DNA from 2 places in the Streptomyces sp. NPDC058045 genome. Region 1 is predicted to be linked to the other one. Evidence: riboswitches for the same ligand, from Rfam matches in the RefSeq annotation. Region 1 holds a riboswitch; the other holds the start of a gene.

Region 1 (7,682 bases):
CAGAGGCGGCACATCCACTCCAGTTGGGCGGTGCGGTCGTAGGCGGCGTCCAGGGTGTGGCCGTGGGTGAGGGTGCCGTGGTTCCGGAGCAGGCAGCCGGTGCGGTCGCGCAGGGCGTGCAGCAGGTGGCGGGCCAACTCCTCGGTGCCGTACAGGGCGTAGGGCGCGACGCGGACCGGGCCGCCGAGGGCCGCGGTCATGTAGTGGATGGGCGGGAGTTCGGTGACGAGGGTGGAGACGGCGGTGGCGTGCACGGCGTGGGTGTGGACGACGGCGCGGGCGTCGGTGGTGCGGTAGACCGCGAGGTGCATGGGGAGTTCGCTGGTGGGGGCGAGCCGGCCGTGGCGCACGGTGCCGTCCAGGTCGACTCCGAGGAGGTCGCCGGGGGTGAGCCGGTCGTAGGGGACGCCGGTGGGGGTGACCAGGACGGTGCCGCCGACCCGTACGGAGACATTGCCCGAGGTGCCGACGACCAGGCCGTCGGTGACGCTGCGGCGGGCGGTGGCGACCAGGTCCCGCCAGGCCTGCGCGAGTTGGGCGGCGTCCTCGGCTGGCGGGGCGGGCGGGTCGTCGGGAGTGGGCGGTCCGGGTGGGGGTGGGGTCATGGCGGGCATCCTGCCACCCGGCCGTCGGCTGCGTCATTCGGGTGAGTTCATCCAGTAATAAATCATTTTCTACGAATTATTGGTCGCGCCTCACCGGACGGCCGTCGGAGCCGTGGTTAGCCTGCGGGCGATTTGTCCCAACAGCCCATTTCCTGGGGGAAACATGGCTTTCGCTCGCCTTCCCGACCGTCGACCAGTCCGGCGGATCGCCGCGTCCGCCGTGGCCCTCGCTCTGGGCGGCCTGGCCCTCGCCGAGGTGCCCGCGGCCGCCGCGTCCAAGCCCATCGGCAATGACGTCTCCTCGTACCAGGGCAACATCAACTGGGGGTCGGTCCACGGCAAGGGAGGCCGGTTCGCCTACGTCAAGGCCACCGAGTCCACGAACTACCGCAACCCGTACTTCGCCCAGCAGTACAACGGCGCCTACAAGGCCGGGATGCTGCGCGGCGCGTACCACTTCGCGCTCCCCAACAAGAGCTCCGGCAAGACGCAGGCCGCCTACTTCGTCCGGCACGGCGGCGGCTGGTCCGCGGACGGCAAGACGCTGCCGCCCGCCCTGGACATCGAGCACAACCCGTACTCCGGCGGCTCCTGCTACGGGAAGAGCGCGGCCGGGATGGTGTCCTGGATCAAGTCCTTCAGCGACGAGGTGAACCGGCGCACCGGACGCCGGCCCGCCATCTACACCAGCACCCAGTGGTGGAACACCTGCACCGGCCACAGCCGGGCCTTCGCCGCCCAGCACCCGCTCTGGCTGGCCCGCTACGGCTCCAGTCCCGGCCCGCTGCCCGCCGGCTGGACCTTCTGGACCTTCTGGCAGTACAACGACCACGGCAAACTCCCCGGCGACCAGGACAAGTTCAACGGTTCCATGACCCAGCTCAGGCGGCTCGCCAAGGGCTGACCCGCACCACCCGCACCAGCACCGCGCCCCCTCCGCGCCCCGGCCGCGCACGGAGGGGGCGCCGTGCTGCGGCCCGCTCCCGCGCCCGCGCCGCCCTCCTCCGGCGCGCGACCGGAGTCACTCTCCGGCCCGGCCGAGTTCATCTTCCGTTCACCCAGATTGCCTACGGTCCTGATGCCAACGACGCCAAACAGAAGCCCGGGTAAATGGAACACATCACGCTTCTCCTCGGGATCGTGATCGTCACCGCTCTCGTGTTCGACTTCACGAACGGTTTCCACGACACCGCCAACGCGATGGCCACCACCATCTCCACCGGCGCACTCAAACCCAAAGCGGCCGTCGCACTCTCGGCCTCGCTGAATCTCGTCGGAGCGTTCCTGTCGGTCGAGGTCGCAAAAACGATCTCCGGCGGGATCATCGACGAAAAGGGCCTCAGAACCGAGGTCATCTTCGCGGCGCTGGTCGGCGCCATCCTGTGGAATCTCCTCACCTGGCTGCTGGGCCTGCCGTCCAGCTCCTCGCACGCCCTCTTCGGTGGGCTCATCGGTGCCGCCGTCATGTCGGCCGGCTGGTCCTCGGTGAACGGCTCCACCGTCATCACCAAGGTCCTGCTGCCCGCGGTCGCCGCTCCGCTCGTCGCGGGCCTCGCGGCGACGCTGGCCACCCGGATCACCTACCGGCTCGGCTCGCGCACCGACGAACGGCACACCGCCAAGGGGTACCGGGCCGGGCAGATCGCCTCCGCCGGGCTGGTCTCGCTGGCGCACGGCACCAACGACGCGCAGAAGACCATGGGCATCATCACCCTCGCCCTGGTCACCGGCGGCGTCCTGGCCCCGGGCTCCAACCCGCCGGTCTGGGTGATCACTTCGGCCGGTCTGGCCATCGCGCTCGGCACCTACCTCGGCGGCTGGCGCATCATCCGCACCATGGGCCGCGGGCTGACCGAGCTGGCGCCGCCACAGGGCTTCGCCGCCCAGACCAGTGCGGCCACCGCGATCCTCGCCTCCTCGCACCTCGGCTTCTCGCTCTCCACCACCCAGGTCTGCTCGGGTGCCGTGATGGGCGCGGGCCTGGGCCGCAAGGGGGGCGTGGTGCGCTGGTCCACGGCCAGCCGGATGTTCGCGGCCTGGGGGCTGACGCTGCCGGCCGCGGGTCTGGTGGGCGCCGGTGCCGAGTTCCTCACCAGCCGCGGCACCTGGGGCGTCGTCACCACCGGGGTGCTGCTGGTGGCCGGTTCCGGACTGATCTGGACGCTGTCCCGGCGCCGTCCCGTCGACCAGCACAACGTCAACGACCCGGCTGCGGACGGCGGTTCGGAGCCGGCCGAGCCGGCCGGGGTGGTCACCACCGCCATCGCCGCCGTCGCCCCGCCGCCGGTGCGCGGCGCGGTCCCCGCGGCAGCGGACACCGAGGCTGCGGAGTCGACGACGTCGGAGTCGGCGGCGGCACCCGACGGCGGGCCGACGACTCCGCCCGCGCCCGCCAAGCCGGCCACGGTGTAGGAAAGGACCCCGCATCCCATGGACTCCATCGACATCGACTGGGCGGCACTCGGCTCCGTCTTCGGCGTCAGCCTCGTCGCCACCGTGGCCCTGGTGGGCCTCTTCACCCTCGGGGTGGTGGGCCTCGCCAAGCGCGAGGAGGCCACCGCGGAAGGCGGTTCCGCGGCGCTCGCCACCACCGGCGCCTACGCCTGCTTCGCACTGTGCACGGCCGCCGTCGCCTACGGGATCTTTCTGATCGTGGCCTGATCGGGCGCGGGCGATCCGTACTCCGCGCGAGGGGCGGGGCGTACACCGGGATACCGGTGCGCGCCCCGCCCCTTCCCCGTGCTGGGGGCCGTGGTGTGGGGCCGCGCACACTCTCCCGTCCCAGGTCAACGGCAGGTTGACGGGTGTTCGGGGGCCGTGGTGGACTTCCGGGGCCAAGTACGGCGGCATGGAGAGGAAGCCGGTGCGAATCCGGCGCGGTCCCGCCACTGTCACCGGGGAGCGCTCCCCCACACCGATGTCACGGCCCCGACCCACCGGGGCTGGAAGGCCGGGGGAGCCGCGGATCCGGGAGCCAGGAGACTCTCGCCGTCGTTTCCTTCGAACCGGGGCGCGGACCCTGAGTGAGGACACGGAGCGATGCCGGGCTGCCCGCCACCCGGAACACAAGTCGCGTACGGCGCCCGGGTGTTCGCCTGTGGTGCCACCGCCGGAATGCTCGCCGACGCGGCCCTCGGCGACCCCCGCCGCGGGCACCCCGTGGCCGCCTTCGGCCGTGCCGCGGCCGCCGTGGAGCGCGCCCTGTGGAGGGACGACCGGGCCCGCGGCGCGCTGCACACCCTGGTCTGCGCGGGCGGCGCCCTCGGTGTGGCCGTACTGGCGGGCCGGGCGGTGCGCCGCTCCCCCGCCGCCGCCACCGCCCTGACCGCGGCCGCCACCTGGGCCGTGGTCGGCGGTACCACGCTGGGCCGGGAGGCTCGGGCCGTGGGCGCCGCGCTGGCCGCGGGTGAGCTCACCGCCGCCCGGGCCCGGCTGCCGCACCTCTGCGGGCGGGACCCGGAGGCGCTGGACGCCGGTCAACTCGCCCGCGCCGTGGTCGAGTCGGTCGCCGAGAACACCTCGGACGCGGTGGTCGGCGCCCTGGTGTGGGGGGCGGTGGCGGGAGTACCGGGGCTGGTCGCGTTCCGTGCCGTCAACACCCTGGACGCGATGGTGGGCCACCGCTCCCCGCGGTATCTGCGCTACGGCTGGGCCTCGGCGCGGCTGGACGACGCGGCGGGCGCGCCCGGTGCCCGGCTGACGGCGCTGCTGGCGGCGGCGCTCGGCGGTGCGCCGCGTTCCGCGCTGCGCGCCTGGCGTACCGACGCGGGCCGCCATCCCAGCCCCAACGCGGGCCCGGTGGAAGCGGCGTTCGCGGGCGCGCTCGGCGTACGGCTGGGCGGCACCCTCGCCTACGGGGGCCGGGTGGAGCACCGGCCGGTGCTGAACGCGGCCGGGCGTGCCGTACGGGTCGAGGACGTACCGCGCGCCATCCGGCTGTCGCGGCGGGTGAGTTGGGGGGCGCTGGTGGTGTGTGCGGGCGGCAGGCTGCTCGTGGAGCGGGCGGCGCGGAAGGCGGGGACGGTGTGAGCGGGAGCGGGAAGGGCCGGGGCGGCGGGCTGCTGGTGGCCGGTACCACCTCGGACGCGGGCAAGAGCGTGGTGACCGCCGGGATCTGCCGGTGGCTGGTCCGGCAGGGGGTGAAGGCCGCCCCGTTCAAGGCGCAGAACATGTCGCTGAACTCGTTCGTGACGCGGGACGGCGCGGAGATCGGGCGGGCGCAGGCCATGCAGGCGCAGGCCGCCCGGGTGGAGCCGAGCGCGCTGATGAACCCGGTGCTGCTGAAGCCGGGCGGCGACAGCAGCAGCCAGGTGGTGCTGATGGGGCGCCCGGTGGGCGAGTTGAGCGCCCGCGGCTACCACGGCGGCCGCCAGGAGGCACTCCTCGGCACCGTGCTGGACTGCCTGAGCGAGCTGCGGGGCGAGTACGACGCGGTGGTCTGCGAGGGCGCCGGTTCGCCCGCCGAGATCAATCTGCGGCGTACCGACATCGTCAACATGGGGCTGGCGCGGGCCGCCGGGCTGCCGGTGGTGGTGGTCGGGGACATCGACCGCGGCGGGGTCTTCGCCTCCTTCTTCGGCACCCTCGCCCTGCTCTCCCCCGCCGACCAGGCGCTGGTCTCCGGCTTCCTGGTGAACAAGTTCCGCGGCGATGTGACGCTGCTGGAACCGGGCCTGCGGATGCTCCAAGGGCTCACCGGGCGGCCCTCGTTGGGCGTACTGCCGTTCCGGCACGGCCTGGGGATCGACGAGGAGGACGGGCTGCGGGTGTCGCTGCGCGGCGCGGTCCGCGAGTCGGCGGTGAGCGAACCGGCCGGGGAGGACGTGCTGCGGATCGCGGTGTGCGCGGTGCCGCTGATGTCGAACTTCACCGATGTGGACGCGCTGGCCGCCGAGCCCGGTGTGGTGGTGCGCTTCGTGGACCGGCCGCCGGAACTGGCCGACGCCGACCTGGTGGTGGTGCCCGGCACCCGCGGCACGGTACGGGCGCTGCGCTGGCTCCGGGAACGCGGACTGGCCGGGGCGCTGGCCCGCCGGGCCGCCGCGGGCCGCCCCGTCCTCGGCATCTGCGGCGGCTTCCAACTGCTGGGCGAGGAGATCGAGGACGAGGTGGAGTCCCGCGCCGGCCGGGTACCGGGCCTCGGCCTGCTGCCGGTACGGGTCCGCTTCCACCGGGAGAAGACCCTGGCCCGCCCCTCGGGCACCGCCCTCGGCGAGCCGGTGCGGGGCTACGAGATCCACCACGGGGTGGCCGAGGTGCTGGGCGGCGCGCCCTTCCTCGACGGCTGCCGCAGCGGCCCGGTGTGGGGCACCCACTGGCACGGCTCGCTGGAGTCGGACGGCTTCCGGCGGGCGTTCCTGCGGGTGGTGGCCGAGACCGCGGGGCGCCGCTTCGTACCGGCGCCCGACACCTCGTTCGGGGCTTTGCGGGAGCGGCAGTTGGACCTGCTGGGCGATCTGGTGGAGGAGCACGCCGACACGGATCTGCTGTGGCGGCTGATCGAGTCCGGCCCGCCGCCCGGACTGCCCTTCGTCCCGCCCGGTGCCCCGGCCGACCCCGAGACCACCACCGACACCCCCGTGGAGGACCCCGCGTGACCATCACCCCGTATCCGTTCAGTGCGATCGTCGGTCAGGACGACCTGCGGCTCGCGCTGCTGCTGAACGCCGTCTCGCCCGCTGTGGGCGGGGTGCTGGTGCGCGGCGAGAAGGGCACCGCCAAGTCGACCGCGGCCCGCGCCCTGCCGGTGCTGCTGCCCGAGGTGCGGGTGGTGTCCGGCTGCCGCTTCTCCTGCGAGCCGGGCGCGGCCGACCCGGGCTGCCCGGACGGCCCGCACGAGTCGGCCGCCGCCCGCACCCGGCGCGCCCGCATGGTGGAGCTGCCGGTCGGCGCCTCCGAGGATCGGGTGGTGGGCGCCCTCGACATCGAGCGGGCCCTCGCCGACGGCGTCAGGACCTTCGAGCCGGGCCTGCTCGCCGACGCCCACCGCGGCATCCTCTACGTCGACGAGGTCAACCTCCTCCACGACCATGTCATCGACCTGCTGCTGGACGCCGCCGCGATGGGCTCGTCCTATGTGGAGCGGGAGGGCGTCTCGGTACGGCACGCGGCACGGTTCCTGCTGGTGGGCACGATGAACCCGGAAGAGGGCGAGCTGCGGCCGCAGTTGCTCGACCGGTTCGGCCTCACCGTGCAGGTCGCCGCCTCCCGGGAACCGGACCAGCGGGTCGAGGTGGTGCGCCGCCGCCTCGCCTACGACGACGACCCGGAGGCGTTCGCGGCGCGCTGGGCGGACGAGGAGGCGGCGCTCGGCCGCCGGGTCGCGGACGCCCGCGAGGTGCTGCCCCGGGTGCGGCTCGGGGACGCGGTACTGCGTCAGATCGCCGCGGTGTGCGCCGCGTTCGAGGTGGACGGGATGCGGGCGGACCTGGTGATGGCCCGTACCGCGACCGCGCTGGCCGCCTGGGCGGAGCGCACCGAGGTACGGGAGGAGGATGTGCGGCAGGCCGCGCTGCTGGCCCTGCCGCACCGCAGGCGCCGCAATCCGTTCGACGCGCCCGGCCTGGACGAGGAGCAGTTGGACCGCGTCCTGGACGAGTCCCGCGAGCCCGAACCGCCGGGCGGCGGCCCGGACATCCCGGACGATGACGGCCCCGGCGAAGGCCCCGACGACGACGGCCCCGACGGCGGTGGCGCTCCCCCGCCGCCCGCCGCGGACGACCCGGCCGGTCCCGGGCAGGACACCGGCTCGGACACCGGTCCGCAGGAGCACTCCGCGTCGCCGGAGGACACCACCGCACCGGAGGGCGAGGAGCCGCGGGTGCCCGCGCGGCAGCCGGCGCCCACCACCGGCGAGCAGCCGCCCGCCGCCGCCCAGGACCCGTTCCGCGCCCGCCTGTTGACGGTTCCCGGGCTCGGCGAGGGCGCCGCGGGCCGACGCTCCCGGGCCCGTACCGAGCACGGCCGCACCGTCGGCGCCGACCGGCCGCAAGGTTCCCTGACCCGGCTGCATCTGGCGGCGACGGTACGGGCCGCCGCCCCGCACCAGCGGGCCCGGGGCCGCACCGGGCCGGGGCT
Region 2 (7,682 bases), on a different contig from region 1:
TCGGTGGCCCACGCCAGATACGCGGGCCGGTCCGCGGCCCGCAGCGGAAGAGTCTCGCGCAGTGCGGGCTCGTCTACCTGGATCACCGAAGTGCCGTTCGCCTCAAGGTCGTTCACCTCGTCGCGGAGGGCGAGCGCCAGTTGCCGGGCGGTGTCGCCGAGCGGCTGGTCGTCGCGGACGAAGGACCAGGCGAGCATGGTGACCGGGCCGGTGAGCATTCCCTTCACGGGCCGGCCGGTGAGCGACTGGGCGTACGCGGTCCAGCGCACCGTCATCGGCCCGGGCCGGGAGATGTCGCCCGCGAGGACCGGCGGGCGGACATAGCGGGTGCCGTAGGACTGGACCCAGCCGTGCCGGGTGGCGAGGTAGCCGGTGAGCTGCTCGGCGAAGTACTGCACCATGTCGTTGCGTTCGGGTTCGCCGTGCACCAGGACGTCCAGGCCCGCCTTCTCCTGGAAGGCGACCACCTCGCGGATCTCACCGCGGACGCGTTCCTCGTAGCCCTCGGTGCCGAGCCGCCCGGCGCGCAGATCGGCGCGGGCGGTGCGCAGTGCGGTGGTCTGCGGGAAGGAGCCGATGGTGGTGGTCGGCAGCAGCGGCAGCCCGAGGCGCGCCCGCTGCGCCGGGGCCCGCTCGGTGTACGGCTGGGAGCGGTGGGTGTCCGCCTCGGTGACGGCCGCGGCGCGGGCGCGTACCGCGGAGTCGCGGGTGAGGGGGGAGGTGGCGCGGGCGCCCAACACGGCGCGGTTCACGGCGAGTTCAGCGGTGATGGCTTCGGTGCCGCGGGCAAGTCCCTTGGCGAGGGTGGCGAGTTCGGCGGTCTTCTGGCGGGCGAAGGCGAGCCACCGCAGGAGCTGCGGGTCGAAGTCCCGCTCCAGGGCGGTGTCCAGCGGGACATGCAGCAGCGAGCAGGAGGCCGCGACATCGACCCGGTCGGCGAGGCCCAGCAGGGCGCCGAGGGTGGTGAGGGACTTCTCCAGGTCGTCGGCCCAGATGTTGCGGCCGTCGACGACACCGGCGACCAGGCGCTTGCCGGGCAGGCCACCGACCGCGGCGAGTGCGTCCAGCCGGGCGGCGGCGGGCCCGGTGAAGTCCAGCGCCAGACCCTCGACCGGCGCCTCGGCGAGTACCGGCAGGGCGTCACCGAGGCGGTCGAAGTAGGTGGCGACGAGCAGGCTGGGGCGGTCGGTGCGGGCGCCGAGATCGCGGTAGGCGCGGGCGGTGGCGTTCAGCTCGGCCGGGGTGCGGTCCTGCACCAGCGCCGGTTCGTCGAGCTGCGCCCACTCGGCCCCGGCAGCCCGCAGATCGGCCAGGACCTCCGCGTACACCGGGAGCAGCCGGTCCAGCAGGGTGAGCGGATCGAAGTCGGCGGGCACCCCGGGCGCGGGCTTCGCCAGCAGCAGATAGGTGACCGGGCCGACCAGCACGGGCCGGGCGGTGAGACCGAGGGCACGGGCCTCCGCGAACTCGCCCACCTGCTTGCCGGAGTCCGCCGCGAAGACCGTGTCCGGCCCCAACTCCGGTACCAGATAGTGGTAGTTGGTGTCGAACCACTTGGTCATCTCCAGCGGTGCGACGTCCTGGGTGCCGCGGGCCATCGCGAAGTAGCCGTCCAGCGGGTCGGCGGCGACAGCCGCGCGGTGCCGCTCGGGGATCGCGCCCACCATCACGGTGGTGTCCAGCACATGGTCGTAGTACGAGAAGTCGCCGGTGGGGACCTCGTCGATGCCGGACTCGGCCAGCTCCAGCCAGTTGCCGCGGCGCAGTCCGGCGGCGGTGGCGCGGAGGGCACCGGCGCCGGTACGGCCCCTCCAGTAGCCCTCGATCGCCTTCTTGAGCTCCCGGTTCAGCCCCTGGCGGGGGTAGCCGTACACGGTGGCCCGTGCTGCCGCGGCTGCGGTCTCGGTGGTCACGGAGTGCTCCTCCGAGAGACTCCCTCTTACGACGCCCCGCCCGGCAGACGGGGCGAACCAACTGCACACACCAGCCTACGGTCCGGCGCCCGCGGAGCGCCAACAGCGCCCGCGGCACGGACACCGCCCGCCCGAGCCGCCGGAGCGGGACGCACGATGCGGGGGAACCGTGGCGGCGGGCCCGGGGTGCGGCTCGCCCCGGCCGTCGAACTCCATCTGCTGCCCCTGCTACGGGACTTGGGCCGGCTCGGCCCGTCCGCCGCCGCCGGAGAGGTACCGTCCCACGGGGCGATCACCCCCTACCGTGAGGCCCGGGGCGCGCCGGGGTGAGGAGGATCACGTATGACTGAGGGCAGGAGCGACGGCACGGGTGGGGACCCGCACCGGTCACCGCGGGAGGGGGGCCGTACCGATCCGCTCGTCCGGCTGTCCCTGGAGCAGTTGCGGCAGCGCAGCAGTACGAAGTGGCGGGCGCACCCGGCGGACGTGCTCCCGCTGTGGGTGGCGGAGATGGACGTCCCGCTGGCGCCCGCTGTCGCCGAGACCCTGCACCGGGCCGTCGAGTTGGGCGACACCGGGTACCCGCACGGCACCGCCTACGCCGAGGCGCTCGCCGGGTTCGCCGCGACGCGCTGGGGGTGGGACGGGCTGCGGGTGGAGCACACCACCGTCGTGCCCGATGTGATGCTGGGCGCCGTCGAGATCCTCCGCCTGATCACCGGCCCGGGCGACACGGTCGTGGTGTGCTCGCCCGTGTACCCGCCGTTCTACGCGTTCGTGGAGCACTCGGGCCGCAAGATCGTCGAGGCCCGCCTCGGCCCGGATCTGCGGATCGACCTCGACAACCTGGAGCGGGCGTTCCGCCTGGCGCGGCAGCGGGGGCGGCGGGCGGCGCTGCTGCTGAGCAACCCGCACAATCCGACCGGCGCGGTGCACACCCGCGCGGAGCTGGAGGCGGTCGCGGCGCTCGCCCGCGAGCACGGTGTGCGGGTCGTCGCCGACGAGATCCACGCCCCGCTGGTGCTGCCCGGCGCCTTCTTCACACCGTTCCTCAGCGTGCCAGGCGCGGAGAACGGCTTCGCGCTGACCTCCGCGTCCAAGGCGTGGAACCTGGCCGGTCTCAAGGCCGCCGTGGCCATGGCCGGGACCGAGGCGGCGGCCGATCTCCGCCGGATGCCGGAAGAGGTCAGCCACGGGCCGAGCCACTTCGGCATCCTCGCCCACACCGCCGCCCTCCGCGACGGGACCGACTGGCTGGACGACGTCCTGCGCGGGCTCGACGCCAACCGGACCCTGCTGGGCGAGCTGGTCGCCGAACACCTCCCCGGGGTGAAGTATCTGCCGCCGCAAGGCACTTACCTCGCCTGGCTGGACTGCACCCACCTCGGACTCCACGACGACCGGCCGTCCGAAGGCCCCGGGACCGTCGGCGAACTGGCCGGACCGGCGCGGGTGTTCCTGGACGAGGCGCGCGTCGCCCTCAGCTCCGGGCACATCTTCGGCACCGGCGGCGCGGGCTGCGTTCGGCTCAACTTCGCCACCTCACCGGCGATCCTGCGGGAGGCGCTGGCACGGATGGGCCGGGCACTCGACGGCCTCGGGCCGGGCGCCATCCACTCCTGAGACCCCCGCGGACCACCCGATCCCCACCTGTTGCGTACGAGAGGGAGACACCCGGTATGGCGATCCAGCGGATGGACAACGTCCTCATCGTCGTCGACGACCTGGACTCGGTCGTCGACTTCTTCGTCGAGGCGGGCATGGAGCTGGAGGGGCGGAGTGCCGTCGAGGGGCGCTGGGTCGACCGTGTCATCGGGATCGACGGTGCCCGGCAGGAGGTGGCGATGCTGCGCGTCCCGGACGGCCCCGGCCGTATCGAGCTGGCGAAGTTCCACACCCCTCGGGCGATCACTCCCGAGCCCGCCGAGGCTCCGATGAACACACTCGGTCTGCGCCGGGTGATGTTCGCCGTCGACGACATCGAGGACACCGTCGCCCGACTACGTGCCCTCGGTGCCCAACTGGTCGGCGAGATCGCCCGGTTCGAGGACTTCTACCTGCTCTGCTACGTCCGCGGCCCCGAGAACATCGTCCTCGGACTGGCCCAGCGACTCACCTGACCCACCCACCGACCAGGGGGCGGTCTTGGCCGCGGCGGAGGCACACGGTAACTTCAGTACGTTGTTGACGACGGTACGACGGAAGCCGGTGGAAGTCCGGCACGGTCGCGCCACTGTGAGCGGGCGGTCCTGGGACCGTGCGTGAGTCAGACCCGTGGCCGTCGTCCTGTGCACCACCGAGACGGGACGCGAACTCCCGAAGGAGGCTCCGCCATGGCGCAGCACGTCGCCCAGCCGACCGCCACCACCCCCGCCATACCGGCCAAACTGCCGCTGAAGGACATCGCCCCCTGGGCGGCCTTCTTCGGTGTGCTGATGCTGGTCCTGCTGTACTTCGTCGGCGCCGAGCAGGGCGCCACCTCCGTGTTCAGCGGCGCGGGGGTCCATGAGTGGGTGCACGACGCCCGCCATCTGCTCGGCTTCCCCTGCCACTGACCAGAGGGACGCCGCCCGCTCATGAACTCAACAACCGTACGCAACCTGCTCGTTCGGGGAATGCTCGCCGGTCTGGCCGCCGGCGTGCTCGCCCTGATCGTCGCCTACTGGCTCGGCGAACCCCATGTCGACGCCGCCATCGGCTTCGAGGAGGCCGCCCACGCCGGGCACTCGCACGGCGACGACGGCGAACTCGTCTCCCGCAGCCTCCAGTCCACCGCCGGCCTGGCCACCGGAATCCTGGTCTACGGGATCGCGTTCGGCGGTATCGCCGCCCTCGCCTACAGCTTCGCCCTCGGCCGGGTGGGCCGCTTCAGCCCCCGCGCCACCGCGCTGCTGCTGTCGTCCTGCGCACTCCTCGCCGTGTACGTCGTGCCGTTCCTCAAGTACCCCGCCAACCCGCCCGCGGTGGGCGGCGAGGACACCATCGGCAAGCGGACCACCCTGTATCTGCTGATGATGGTGCTGAGCGTGCTGCTCGCCGTCGCGGCCACCATCGCCGGGAAGCGGCTCGCGCCCCGGCTCGGCGGCTGGTGGGCGACGGTGGCGGCGCTCCTCGGTTTCGCCGTGGTCATCGGTGTGGCCTACGAGTTCCTGCCGGTGGTCAACGAGGTCCCGGAGCACTTCCCGGCCGACCTGCTGTGGCGCTTCCGCCTCTCCGCGCTCACCATGCAGCTTGTGCTCTGGGGCGGATTCGGCCTGCTCTTCGGGGAGTTGGCGCAGCGCCTGCTGCAACCGGAGGACACCGAGGCAAGGGAGCCGGTACCGGCCGGGCAGTGACGGGCATCGTCATACGAGGGGGCGGCCCAGGCGGAGGTTCCAGCGGCCGTCCCGCCCGCTCAACTCGGTGACGGTCAGCGGCGGTACGTCGAACCGCCAGAAGGAGGTGAGCGGGGCGCCCGTCGCCAGAACCGCCGCGGCCCGCACCACCTCCGCTTCCACCACGGCCACCCACCGTCCCGTACCACCCTCGGCCACCCCGTCCAGCCAACCGCCGACCCGTGCGCACACCCCGGACACCGACTCCCCACCGGGCGCCGCCGACTCCGGATCGGTCAGCCAGCGGGACAGCAACTCCGGTTCCGTGGCGGCGACTTCGTCCAGGGTCCGGCCCTGCCACCGGCCCGCGTCAAGACCGGCCGGCGCACCGCCACCGTGCTCGGCGCGGAGCCCCAGGGCGGTCGCGGTCCGCGCACACCGCACACTCGGCGAGTGCACCGCGCGGGCGTCCCCGGGCAGTGCTCCGGCCGCCGACTTGGCCTGCGCGGCGCCCTGTTCGTCCAGCGGATCCCCGTCGTCGAAGACACCCCGTCGCAGCGAGCGGGTCATGGCGGGGGAGACGAGCAGGAGACGGACGGACACGGCACTCCTCGGACGGACACGGGACAGTGGGAGCCTTGAGCCTGCCATGGCGCGGGCGGAACACTCATCCGCGCCCCTGGTGGAAGCGTTCCAGCCCCTCGGCGAGGTCGACCACCGGTTCCGGATAGTCCAGCCGGGCGCGCCGCTCCACCGGGAGCTGCCAGGGCTCATGCACCAACTTGCCCTCCACCGACCGGAGTTCGGGCACCCAGCGCCGTACGTAAGCGCCGTCTGGATCGAAGCGCCGGCCCTGGGCGACCGGGTTGAGGACACGGTTGGGCCGGGTATCCGTGCCGGTACCGGCCACCCACTGCCAGTTGAGCTGGTTGTTGACGATGTCCCCGTCGACCAGCAGCGCAGGAAGTGCCGGGCGCCGATCCGCCAGTCCACATAGAGCGTCTTGGCGAGGAACGACGCGGCCACCAGCCGGGCCCGGTTGTGCATCCACCCCTCCTGCCGCAACTGCCGCATCGCCGCGTCCACCAGCGGATAACCGGTACGCCCCGCCCGCCAGGCGGCGATGTCCCCGGCCGCCTCGTCCTCGGTACGCCACCGGTCGTGGCGGGGGCGGTAGTCCAGGGCGGACGCCTCGGGGCGGGCGGCGAGCACCTGGTGGTGGAAGTCCCGCCAGCACAACTGCCGTTGGAACGCCTCCGCACCCGCACCGCCCCGCGCCCGCCGCACCAACTCCAGCGGGGAGAGCGCACCGAAGTGCAGAAAGGGCGAGAGACGCGAGGTGGCATCCCCGGCCAGATCGTCGTGCCGCTCCTCGTACCGCGGCAGTCCGGTGCGCGACCAGCGGGAGAACTGCTCCCGCCCCACCTGCTCCCCACCGGCGGGCAGCCCCGGTGAGAGCTGCGCCACCGCACCCCGCGAGGGCAGCGGCTCCCCGCGCACCCCGTCCGGTACCCGTACGGTGCGCGGCGCCGCACGGGGATCGCGGAACCGCTGGGTGGACCAGCGGCGGAAGTACGGGGTGAACACCTTGTAGTGGTCGGAGCCGGCGGGGGTGATCTGCCCCGGCGGCAGCACGGTCGTCACGCCCTCATGTACCTGCAACGCCGCGCCCTGGGCAGCGAGTTGGGTGTGCAGCAGCTCCTCGCGCCGACGGGCATAGCCGGTGACCGCCGCGGCCAGATGCACCTCGCCGGCCCCGCACTCGGCGGCGACCGCGGCCACCTCCCGCGCCACCGGACCGCGGCGGACCACCAGCCGTCCGCCGCGGTGGCGCAGTGCGGCGTCCAGATCGGTGAGGCAGTCGGCGAGGAAGGCGGTGCGGTTGGGGGTGTCGAAGCCCGCGGAGTGCACTCCGGGATCGAGGACGAAGAGCGGCACCACCTCCTCCGCCGAGGCGCAGGCCGCGGCGAGCGGCGGATGGTCATGGACCCGAAGATCCGCGGTGAAGAGGACGACCGCGCAGGTCATGGCGTCACTCCTGGCGTCGGGCAGCGGCTGCCGCGCCCCGGAGGCCCCACCGGGGATCACGGGGAGTCGGCGAGTGTATCGACGGGCCGCAGGAGTCGGCCTGTTGCCGCTCAGGCGCCCAGGTCCGCCACGAGCCGCCGGGCGAGCAGTCCGGAGGAGGCCGGATTCTGCCCGGTGTAGAGAGTGCGGTCGACCTCCATGTAGGGGCGCAGCGGCAGCAGCCCCTTGCGGTAGTCGGCGCCGCTCTCCCGCAGGCGGTCCTCCAGGAGCCATATCGCCCTGCGGCCGAAGCTGTTGAGCTTCTCCTCCAGATTGGACAGGCCCGTCATCCGGTATCCGGCGAACGGCCAGGAGCCGTCTTCGTTCCGCGCCGCCAACGCGGCGGCCGGTGCGTGGCACAGCAGCGCCAGCGGCCGGCCGGCCCGCA

Evidence for each region. Region 1 has a riboswitch for cobalamin ahead of ACFVST_RS24440 (cobalamin biosynthesis protein). Riboswitches for the same ligand answer to the same signal wherever they lie in the genome.
Region 2: it holds a riboswitch for cobalamin, as region 1 does, so the genes downstream of both, ACFVST_RS03625 (CbtB-domain containing protein) here and ACFVST_RS24440 (cobalamin biosynthesis protein) in region 1, are expected to answer to the same signal.

What each region holds. Positions count from the first base shown of each region.
Region 1 covers NZ_JBHVRR010000051.1:23,961-31,642, forward strand. Annotated here, with positions in the region: gene ACFVST_RS24420 (class II aldolase/adducin family protein) at 1-605, opposite strand, end outside; gene ACFVST_RS24425 (lysozyme) at 769-1,509, shown strand; gene ACFVST_RS24430 (anion permease) at 1,716-3,017, shown strand; gene ACFVST_RS24435 (hypothetical protein) at 3,045-3,266, shown strand; cobalamin riboswitch at 3,432-3,611, shown strand; gene ACFVST_RS24440 (cobalamin biosynthesis protein) at 3,645-4,634, shown strand; gene ACFVST_RS24445 (cobyric acid synthase) at 4,631-6,202, shown strand; gene ACFVST_RS24450 (putative cobaltochelatase) at 6,199-7,682, shown strand, end outside.
Region 2 covers NZ_JBHVRR010000003.1:155,066-162,747, forward strand. Annotated here, with positions in the region: gene metE (5-methyltetrahydropteroyltriglutamate--homocysteine S-methyltransferase) at 1-1,913, opposite strand, end outside; gene ACFVST_RS03610 (hypothetical protein) at 2,070-2,243, shown strand; gene ACFVST_RS03615 (MalY/PatB family protein) at 2,256-3,536, shown strand; gene ACFVST_RS03620 (VOC family protein) at 3,593-4,033, shown strand; cobalamin riboswitch at 4,088-4,211, shown strand; gene ACFVST_RS03625 (CbtB-domain containing protein) at 4,247-4,468, shown strand; gene ACFVST_RS03630 (CbtA family protein) at 4,490-5,248, shown strand; gene ACFVST_RS03635 (histidine phosphatase family protein) at 5,258-6,001, opposite strand; partial or broken gene ACFVST_RS03640 (cryptochrome/photolyase family protein) at 5,895-7,255, opposite strand; gene ACFVST_RS03645 (type 1 glutamine amidotransferase domain-containing protein) at 7,366-7,682, opposite strand, start outside.